DNA from 3 places in the Brevibacillus sp. FSL K6-2834 genome. Region 1 is predicted to be linked to each of the others. Evidence: predicted binding sites of a transcription regulator. Region 1 holds the regulator's gene; each other region holds the start of a gene.
The links. Region 1 encodes LexA, which represses DNA repair genes until DNA is damaged. Its sites were predicted from a motif close to CGAACATATGTTCG; they were not measured.

Region 1 (3,277 bases):
TTTTCAGGTAGGAAGGGTCAAACCAATCTCGCTTCGTTTGAGAATGCATAGCCATTTTCTGTCCTTTCAGATTATCTTTCTTTTATTTGCAACTCTGCAGGGGAACAATGAGGGACGAGACCATCTATGTTCCGATTCGACGTTTGGCTTTACGACTCGCAGAAGAACCGAGTATATACAGGTTTCTGTCAAAATGTAGCGAGTCGATGGAAACGAAAACCGCACTTTATCGTATACCCTATACAGAAGGGAGTGTCAATGGATGGAGATCTTGTTGTGGATCGTGATAGCGGCCTTGTTTATCCTCAGTATTGCCGGAATCTTTTTGCCGGTCATTCCTGATACGATTTTATTGTGGGGCGGATTCTTGCTGTATCACTTTTTTATTGCTGATCCGGGTGCCGGACTTCCGGCCTCCTTCTGGTGGGGAATGGCGGTCTTAAGTGTTCTTCTCTACGGTGCGGATTTACTCACCAACATGTACTTTGTCAAGAAGTACGGGGGCTCCAAAGCGTCATCGTGGGCAGCTGCACTGGGGATTTTGCTCGGGGTGATTTTGTTCCCCCCATTTGGCATGCTGATCATGCCGTTCGTGCTGGTCGTTCTGGTGGAAATGCTGATCCAAAAGCAGCCGTTTGAACGGGCTGTTAAAGCGGGAGTGGGTTCGCTCATCGGTTTTTTGGGCAGTGTGGTCGTAAAAGTTGTTCTTCAGGTAGTGATGATCATCTGGTTCTTTGTCGCACTGTAAGTGGGATTCGTAGGAGAAGGACCGATCAAAGAATCGAAGGAAATGAAAAGAAGAGGCGTCCGCGAGGCAATCGCGAACGCCTTTTTTGCTGTCAGGGTGGAAAAGGAAAGCTTGTCGTAGTCGATTGCGTTTTTCAAAGAGTCCGCCATAAGGCATGGCTCATCCAAGCAACGAAATCTCTTATTCTAGTGAATCAAGCGGTACACGCCAATCACTTTCCCCAGAATCGTTACAGAATCCAGAATAATCGGCTCCAATGTCGCGTTTTCAGGCTGCAGCCGGAAATGGTTCTTTTCCTTGAAGAAACGCTTCACGGTTGCCTCGTCCTCTTCAGTCATGGCGACGACGATATCACCGTTATTGGCCACATTCTGCTGGCGAACGATCACGTAGTCTCCATCCAGGATGCCAGCCTCGATCATACTGTCTCCGGACACGCGCAGCATGTACACCTTGTCCGATGTCACGATGCTGTCAGGGAGTGGGAAGTAATCCTCCACCTGCTCGACAGCAGTGATCGGCTGACCCGCAGTCACCTTTCCGATCACCGGTACGCGTACAACAGATACGTCAAAGTCGTCTTGAAAGCGCTCCTCTTCTTTCAGCAGCTCAATCGCGCGGGGCTTGGTAGGATCGCGGCGGATGAGCCCCTTTTTTTCCAACCTGGCCAGATGGCCGTGAACAGTTGAACTGGATGCCAGACCGACAGCCTCCCCGATTTCACGGACAGATGGGGGATAACCCTTGTCCCTTACTTCTTTGCGGATGAAATCGATGATGGCTTGCTGTCTATTGGATAGCTTGGACATAGACCACACCTCTATCTTCTCGAACATGTTTTCTATATTATACCATGGGATCCTGCGTTCGACAAACATAAGTTCGTTTTTTTCTTGACATGAACAAGTGTTCGCATTATGATGAGAACAAGAAGATAGAACGTACGTTTGCAGGGGGATGAAATAATGAGTACAATGACCGTATCTAATCGCTTCGCCAAAGAAGAAAGAAAAACTGCTCGTTTTGGCATTACGCGTGGACAGGCCATTCTGTTTTTTGCCGCTTTCACTCTCTTTTTTTACACTTTGACAGAACTAGTGTTCGCTTCTGGGGATCATACGGTACAACAAGCTCAAATGATCCAACCAGTAAAGGAAATCGTCGTCCAACCGGGAGACAGCTTGTGGGAGCTGGCGGTCACCTACAAGAGTGACCCGAAAATGGATGTTCGCGATATGGTATATGCGATTCAAAAATTGAACAAGCTGGAAAGTGCCATTATTTATCCAGGCCAATCGATTCAAATTCCTGTCGGGAATTGACAAGCTGCAGCTTTCCCTTGCTTCGTTGCCGAGATGTGATATAATAGAGCGGCATTCATTGAAAGCGAGGGGAAACGGCTTTGGTATCAGACGCGGAAATCAAACGGATCAACGAGTTGGCCAAAAAATCTCGTGAAGCCGGGTTGACTGAAGAGGAAAAACAGGAACAGAAAAAACTGCGGCAAAAATACATTGATGCTGTGAAAATGTCGCTTCGCTCCAATCTCGAATCGATCCGCTACGTGGAAGACCTCGAGGATAACAACCCCAAACACTAAAACGCACCATTTGACATAAAAAGAAGACATCCATGCTTTTTGCCTGGATGTCTTTTTGTTCCATACAAAAAAGGAGAGAAGGGGGGATTGCCATGATGGCATGGCTGGCTGTTGCCGTAGGAGGAGCCGTCGGTTCATTGCTACGCTATGGTCTCGGTCTCGCAATGAACCAACCCGGATTGCCGGCTGGGACATGGCTGGCCAATGTCTCCGGTTCTTTTCTCATCGGACTGCTCTATGCGTGGGGAAAGGAAAAAGGATTGATGTCTTTGGAGATGTACCTTCTGTTTACAACCGGGCTGATGGGGGGATTTACTACGTTCTCTACCTTTTCGCTTGAGGTGGTAAGCTTCATCGGAGATGGGCAGATCGGCAGAGGGCTGTTCTATGCAGGCGCCAGTGTTTTGGCCGGCCTTCTTGCTTGCGGTTCAGGGATCTGGATCGGCAGACAAGTGTGGTAAACAGGCAAGATATAGCGGGATAAGACGGGCAGGCGTCAACGAGAACAAAAGAGAGCCAATCCGGAAGCAACATCAAATCAAAGAAGAGGGCATTGGAAGGCTACGAGGAAACAAAGAAGAGCCCGTGCCCGGAAACCATGTGGAAATAAAACCGGACTTCTCCTTGCGATGCTGAACCTGACAATTTGGAAAGGAGGATATAAATGACTGTACAGCACCCGGACTACGAGCATGAACAGAAGAGACTCGATGAAACACGCTCTATTATCCAAAAGGAAGTGGACACTCTTCGGAAAGAGGTTAAAGAGATTACGGACGATTATGTGAAACAGGTCGTCAACTACAAAAAAGGAAAAGAGCTTCGCTACCTTGAGGACCAAGGACTGGAAAAGCCGTATTTTGGGCGAGTGGACTTCCTGAAAGACGAGACATACGAGTTGGACAGCGTATACATAGGAAAGAGGGGCA
Region 2 (3,277 bases), 1.4 Mb from region 1:
CCAGCCCTTCCTGGCGAATAAACCTCTTAATGCGAGGCGAGTGGGCCAGAAAAACAGTCAACGGCGCCGGATTGGCGCTTTCAGCCGTACCATTTGAGTGGTCCATAAACGCGCTCTGGTCTGGCACGTTGTTCCGCTCGTTTCCGTAAATGGAGTTGTCGAAACCGTACAGCATGACTGGCCTTCCATCAATCTGTACAAAAGCGGCCGCATTTTCAAGTACAGTCATTCGGGACAGCCACGCTTCCCGCAGCTGTTCATATTCAGCCGTTGCAAACTTGCGCTTCCTCAAGAAGCGGCGTTCCTCCCTTTCGTAATTCCCGGGCACAAAAAACAAGCCGAAACGAGATTCAATGCGTCCCAGCTCGTTTAGCACATGTGTCAGCTGCTCTCTTCTGCTAGTCAAATCTCCCGTCACGCACACCAGATCCGGCTGCCATCGGTTGATCAGCCTGCTGATCCTTCCATTCCAAAACCGGGTGCGGCCATGCAAATCAGAAATGTGGACTATCGTGCAAGCAGGTGAGTGAGGCTTTGGAAGCCGGCAGACTGTCGTTTTGACAACCCACGTGTGAAAGCTCAACATTCCCAGGAAGATCAAAATAAAAAAGACAGCCAACGTTCCCCATAAAGCCATAGCGTTTTCCCCCAGCACGATTTCTTGAGGCCCATTTCCCGTTTGCAAAGCCTCTGTCTTCTGCCGATCTTTGCCTTTTTCCCTGAACCGAATAAAAGAGAGTGAGCCTCAAAATATGATCGTAAATGAAGTTCGACACAACTTCAACGAGTCCCTTCCTTATTATGGCAAACCACGCACTGAGCTGTACATCCTAAAAGCTCGCCCTTTTTGTTTTAACGACGCGCACCAGATCTTCAACCCCGATCCACTGCGCCTCCCAGTCGTTGACCAGCTTGAATTTCTTTTGTCCCACATCGATATTCCGGACGACCCCCCAGGCTGTCTCGACCACTCCCAGTCCCCCGGCTGTTTCGCGAAACCAGGAAACGGTGATCGCGTAGTCGTACTGCGTCGAATCGTAGACGCGGAAGCACATTTCGCCAAAATCGTCTTCGTCCACGACCGGGCGTCCAACAAGAGGCAGCGCCGGGCTTTCCTCGCCGCCTTTCGTCAGCGACAACGCGTGTTTCAAAACTGCCATCTCCATACTTTCTGAAAAGTCTTCGATGTTCTTAGCCATTCCGGTACCCTCCAACAGGAACATTTGTTCTTATTCTACTCCTTTTTTGCGAATATGCAAATGGAGGATTTTGTAGCGCTCTTGCCTCCAGCTTCGTCAAATAAGCAATGAGCAAGGAGGTGATTCCCTTCGAACCGCTAGCCAAGAGAAGAGAGCAGGTCATCAAGGAGTGGGTGGCCACGCACCATGCCCTGATCTTTCGAACAGCCTATTACTATGTAAAAAATAGAGCAATCGCCGAGGATTTGACCCAGGAGGTGTTCGTGAAAGCCTTTCAAAAATTTGATTCCTTTCGGGAAGACGCCAATCCGAAGACCTGGCTTTACCGGATTGCCATAAACACCGCCAAGGATTATTTGCGATCATGGAATCATCGGCATCTTTTTTTTACTTCCGTTTTTTTTGAAAGGAGCTCCTCTCAGTCTATCGAGGAGCAGGTTATGCACCAGTTTCAAAATGACGAGCTGGTCCAAAACGTCATGGGGCTTCCGACCAAATACAGGGAAGTCATTGTGCTCTACTACTTTGAAGAGATGCGAACGCCCGACATTGCCGAGCTTTTGGGACTGAAGGATTCAACAGTGCGGGTCAGGCTTTCGCGAGGCTTGGAAAAGCTGAGGCAATTGCTGAAAGGAGGAGATCAGGATTGGACATCCTTGACCGACAGCTGAAACAACGAAAGGAACTGGTACACGACTCGCTCAGACTGACCCAGGAGGAAGTGTCCCGGCTGGAGCAAAGAACGCTCGCTTCCCAAGCAATGGCTAAAAGTGGAAAAAAACGATTCCTTGTCCGAACATGTGCCATAGCTGGCGTCGCGGCAGTGGCCGCCATCCTTCTTTGGGCCGGTCCGCTCGCTCAGCTTCCGGAAGAAAATCCAAGCCAGTTGGTTTCTCCTCCTGTGACGACGCCCAATCACCAGCAGACGCCAGCCCCTGCACTGCCCGAAGCACCCAAACAGACTGTCGCCTGGCAGACAGAAGCGGATAAACTGGCTTTTTACCGCGTATTTTCGCTCGGCATGACCTATGACGAAGCAAAGGCGCTCTTCCCCGAATTGGGAGAACTGCAGCCGCTTGGGGGAATTGAAATCCTGGGTGCGGACGGCTTGCAAGAAGCCTTCATGCCCGTCACCTTGGGAGACGAGCAGGTACAGCTGACGCTCTCTTTTGAACACGGCTTCCTCTATGCTGCCCGATACCAGATCGAAAGCAAAGACGAACAGAGGATCATGCAGAAAAAAGCCGAGCTGGAGACGTTCTATGCAAGCGATTTTGGCTCGCCAAAAGAAGAAGCGCTTGAATCGGGAACGAGTTCGGCATGGAGCCCCTTCTTTGGGCTCGGTCTGACGAAAAACTGGGACGGCCGCTACATCCTCATCTGGGGGCTGCAAGGAGGTGAAGAGGCATTGGAGGAGCTATACCGGGATCGAGAGTTTACCGTCCAGGAAGCGATTGAGCGGGCGCTGTCGGAGCAGCCGGAGTTTCCTGCCCGCACAGGTGAAACCAGGCAAGTCCGTGTCGAAGGAATACCCGAGACACTGGCAACCACCAGCCTGCGAACGAAGGTAAAGCTGCAGACGAGAGACAGCTATCTCGTTACATTTGAACGGATGTGGACGATTCAGGGTGGCGACAATCGCCAAATGACGATCCCTAGCTACTGGACCTACGAGGTAACAGAGAAACAGGTGAAGCTGGTGGACAGCTATGTTGCAGATCGAGAGGTGATGGAGTATCTACATGCTGCTGCGCCCCCGCCGAAAGGCTGATCGCAGCTCGTGGGGTGGCTTGCTGAAACAGGAAAAGGCGGGTATTCGCGCCCTACCCTTTCTCTATATGTCTTTGAGATCGATGACGTAATAGTGAAACTCGGCAACAGCTTCAAAACCTATCGACTGATAGAGGTTCAAAGCACGCCTGTGATGAGTGACCACTCCCAGACGAACCTGTTTGCAGCGCTCTGCCAGGAGTTTCCCTACACGCGCAAGCATATCATGGCCGTAGCCTTTTCCTTGGTATTGCGGGAGGACGCAAACACTACATTCAATGAGAGTCAAGGGGTCCCGTAAGGTCTTC
Region 3 (3,277 bases), 1.0 Mb from region 1:
ATCATTCGCGTATTTTGCTAGAAACTCAGGCTCTCGTTTCTCTTTGTATCAACCGCTGTACCTGCTCTTTCGGCTCCCAGCATTGAAATTGATAGGTAGGTTTGGTCTCGTAGGTGAGTCGAGAGCATCGATAGACAATGCCGCCTGCTTCCTTTTCCACGCGAAAGTGAACGCAGGTGGCGCAGCAATGAAACCGGTTTACGCCTGTCATTTTGTATTCTCCTCTCGACTGAACCTCACCATTGCATATTCCATGAAAACAGGCTGAGTTGCTCGTACCTTTCTTCATCGGGCGATGCAAAATTGGAAAAACCGACGCCGACCAGCCGGACACCCGGGCTATAATCAAAGGCATCCAGGAGTTCTTCCAACAGATCTCTCCATGCTGCACCGTACTCTTTTTTCCGCTGCTTGCTTCTGATCGTAAAATCAGCAAACTTGATTTTCAGCGTGATCGTCCGGGGGATGACACCCTCATCTTGTATATCCTGCTCAACCTCCTGCAAAAGCGAGAAGGCTACCGAGGCGATCTCGTCACGCTGGTACAAATCATAGGCGAGTGTCGTCTCCCTGCTTAAAGACTTGGGCGAGCGCTCTGTTACGATTTCCCTGTCGTCCTCTCCGCGTGCTCGAAAATACAAAGCATGACCAAGTTTCCCCAGCATATTCACAGCTTCCTCCAAGGAAAGCCGCCAAAAATCCTCAACCGTGCGAATTTCTTTTTTCGCAAGAAGCTCCTGCGTTTTTTTACCGACACCGTGCAGTGTTCCGATCGGCAAATTCCGGAGAACATCAAGCGATTGCTCGGGACGAATCACCACGAATGCATCCGGCTTCTTCAGATCACTGGCAATTTTGGCGAGTGACATATTATAGGAAAGACCGACACTGCAAGTAAGACCGGTTTCCCGGAGAATCCGCCGTTTGATCTCCTTGGCGATCGGAACGGCATTTTCATATCCGGATACGTCGAGATACGCTTCGTCGAGCCCAACTGTCTGATAGCGGTCCGTAAAGGAGGAAAAGATGGCACGAATCTCTGCCGACTTCTCCACGTACCGCTCGTAGCGGACAGGCAGAAAAATCCCCTGAGGACATTTTTTCCGCGCCAATGCGACCGGCATCGCCGAACGAACACCATATTTTCTGGCTTCATAGCTGCACGTCGAGACAACTCCCCGATTGCTCATGCCGCCTACAATAACCGGCAGGCCGCGATATTCGGGCCTGTCGAGCTGTTCTACACTGGCAAAAAACGCATCGATATCGACATGTAAAATTTTTTTCATCGATATGACCACCAAACATACATTCTCATCCCTATTATCGCTGCTTCTTTGACCGGTTGCAAGCATGCGTTCCTTCCTGCCTTGCTCCCTTAATTGTCAGCGGTTCGGTGTTAACGGGAGTAGCTTTGCTCGATCCGAGTGGCTTTTACTCTATCCGAACGGCGTTCCCTCTATCCTGGCTACTATTCGTGTTGTTCATTATCGCTGTGATCGTTTACGGGATATTGTTCACAACCTGGAGCAGTTCCGTTACTGCAGGATTTCCTTTTCTCGCATAGGCAATCATTCCGTGCTTATCAATGATGTATACAATCCGTTGTTGGAATAAAAATCCGAGAACCTTTCCTACCCCGTATGCTTTTCGTATGGCATGGTCCCCGTCGGCAATCAAGGGAAAATCGTATCCGAACTTGCCTGAAAAAGCCCGGTGGCTCGTCAGGTCGGCCGGATTGATTCCGATAACAACCGCATCAGCCGCTTCCAGATCACTGTACCGATCGCGGATCGCGCATAGCTGCTTTGTGCAGACAGGCGTGTCATCTCCCGGATAAAAAATGAGGACTATTTTTTTCTTTCCGATAAACGTTTGAAGGTCGATCCGCCCCTTTGTGCTCTCGGCAGCAAACAAAGGCGCTTTCGTTCCGACTGTCAGCATCGCGACACCCCCACTCCAGTATACCAGACAAAAAGGACCGCCCCCCATAAAATGGGAGAGCGGTCCTTTTTTACAGCGATTGCATTTTCAATTGCTTGCATTTGCCCACAAAGGCTTCCGCTATTTTCAGCATATTGTCATCATGGGCCCACATCCGCTCTGGATGCCATTGCAGCCCTACATGCAGCCCGTCGAGGCTCTCGATAGCCTCAATCACCCCGTCAGCCGCGACTCCTGTCGCCCGAAACCCGGGAGCTACGTCTTTCACCGCCTGATGGTGGGAAGTATTGACGAGAATCTCTGTTTTGCCCAGCGCCTCTGCGACGACGCCTGGTTGCAGTGTCACTTTGTGCGCTCCGTATTGGCGGGAACCTTTTTGAGCGTGCTGGAACGCGCCCGGCACCTGACTCGGAATATCCTGTATCAAAGTTCCGCCTGCGGCCACATTGAGAATCTGCATGCCGCGGCAAATACCGAGGATAGGCTTTTTCATTTCCAGCGCCAGTCTGATCACTTCCAGCTCTGCCAGGTCCCTCTCGTACTCTACCTCACCCAAACCTTGCAACGGCTCTTCCCCGTACAAATGCGGTGCCGGATCATCTCCACCCGTCAGGATCAAACCGTCCAGCGATTCAATCATGGCCCGAAAAGGAGCATCCTTCACTGTCAAGAGCGGAAAAATGTACGGAACGCCGCCAGTACGGGCTACGCCGTCCACATATCCGGAGCCGACATAGAAATACTGATCAAGGTTGTTGTTTGGAAAGAACATCTTGGTACATGCCACGCCAATAATCGGTTGCACGAAAGTCACTCCCTGCTATTTCTTTTCATTCGATGCGTATTTGAAGTCGATGAAGCCCAATGCGTCAATGACGACATCTTTTACACTGTCCTGCTTTACCCATGTGTACGTGAAGTAGTAGATCGGCAAGGCGGGCATTTCATCCATTACAATGGCATCGGCCCTCTTCAGGCTCACGTTGCGTTTGGCTTCGTCTCCTTCTGTGGCGGACTTAGCCAGCATATCAAGGAACTCCTTGTGTTCCCATTTGGACGTGTTCAGACCGCCTTTGAACACTTCCAGGAAGTTGATCGGATCGTTAAAGTCGCCAATCCAGCTCGCCCGGCCGATATCGAAGTTGCCCGCTTTCATCTGTTCACGGTGAACCTTGTTCTCTTTGTTTACCAGCTTCACTTCGATGCCGAACGCTTTTCTCCACTGATCCTGAATAACCGTCGCAATGCGTTGGTTCACTTCTGTCGTATTGTAGGCGAGGGTCAACTCAGGCAGCTCGCTGATACCGAGCTCCTTCATGCCCTGTGCCAACAG

Region 2: NST96_RS21865 (YolD-like family protein) is a predicted target of LexA. The motif match lies at 1,217-1,230, and genes of this name have one in related genera.
Region 3: NST96_RS10150 (DNA polymerase IV) is a predicted target of LexA. The motif match lies at 1,302-1,315, and genes of this name have one in related genera.

What each region holds. Positions count from the first base shown of each region.
Region 1 is NZ_CP151945.1:3,090,943-3,094,219, reverse strand. Features, by position in the region: gene NST96_RS15370 (DUF456 family protein) at 263-748, shown strand; gene lexA (transcriptional repressor LexA) at 934-1,557, opposite strand; gene NST96_RS15360 (LysM peptidoglycan-binding domain-containing protein) at 1,714-2,070, shown strand; gene NST96_RS15355 (DUF896 domain-containing protein) at 2,151-2,348, shown strand; gene crcB (fluoride efflux transporter CrcB) at 2,441-2,809, shown strand; gene NST96_RS15345 (UvrD-helicase domain-containing protein) at 3,013-3,277, shown strand, end outside.
Region 2 is NZ_CP151945.1:4,465,156-4,468,432, forward strand. Features, by position in the region: gene NST96_RS21860 (metallophosphoesterase) at 1-637, opposite strand, end outside; gene NST96_RS21865 (YolD-like family protein) at 831-1,199, opposite strand; gene NST96_RS21870 (sigma-70 family RNA polymerase sigma factor) at 1,319-1,870, shown strand; gene NST96_RS21875 (hypothetical protein) at 1,846-2,970, shown strand.
Region 3 is NZ_CP151945.1:2,061,670-2,064,946, reverse strand. Features, by position in the region: gene NST96_RS10155 (hypothetical protein) at 26-211, opposite strand; gene NST96_RS10150 (DNA polymerase IV) at 237-1,289, opposite strand; gene NST96_RS10145 (peroxiredoxin) at 1,504-1,944, opposite strand; gene NST96_RS10140 (gamma-glutamyl-gamma-aminobutyrate hydrolase family protein) at 2,015-2,749, opposite strand; gene NST96_RS10135 (peptide ABC transporter substrate-binding protein) at 2,765-3,277, opposite strand, start outside.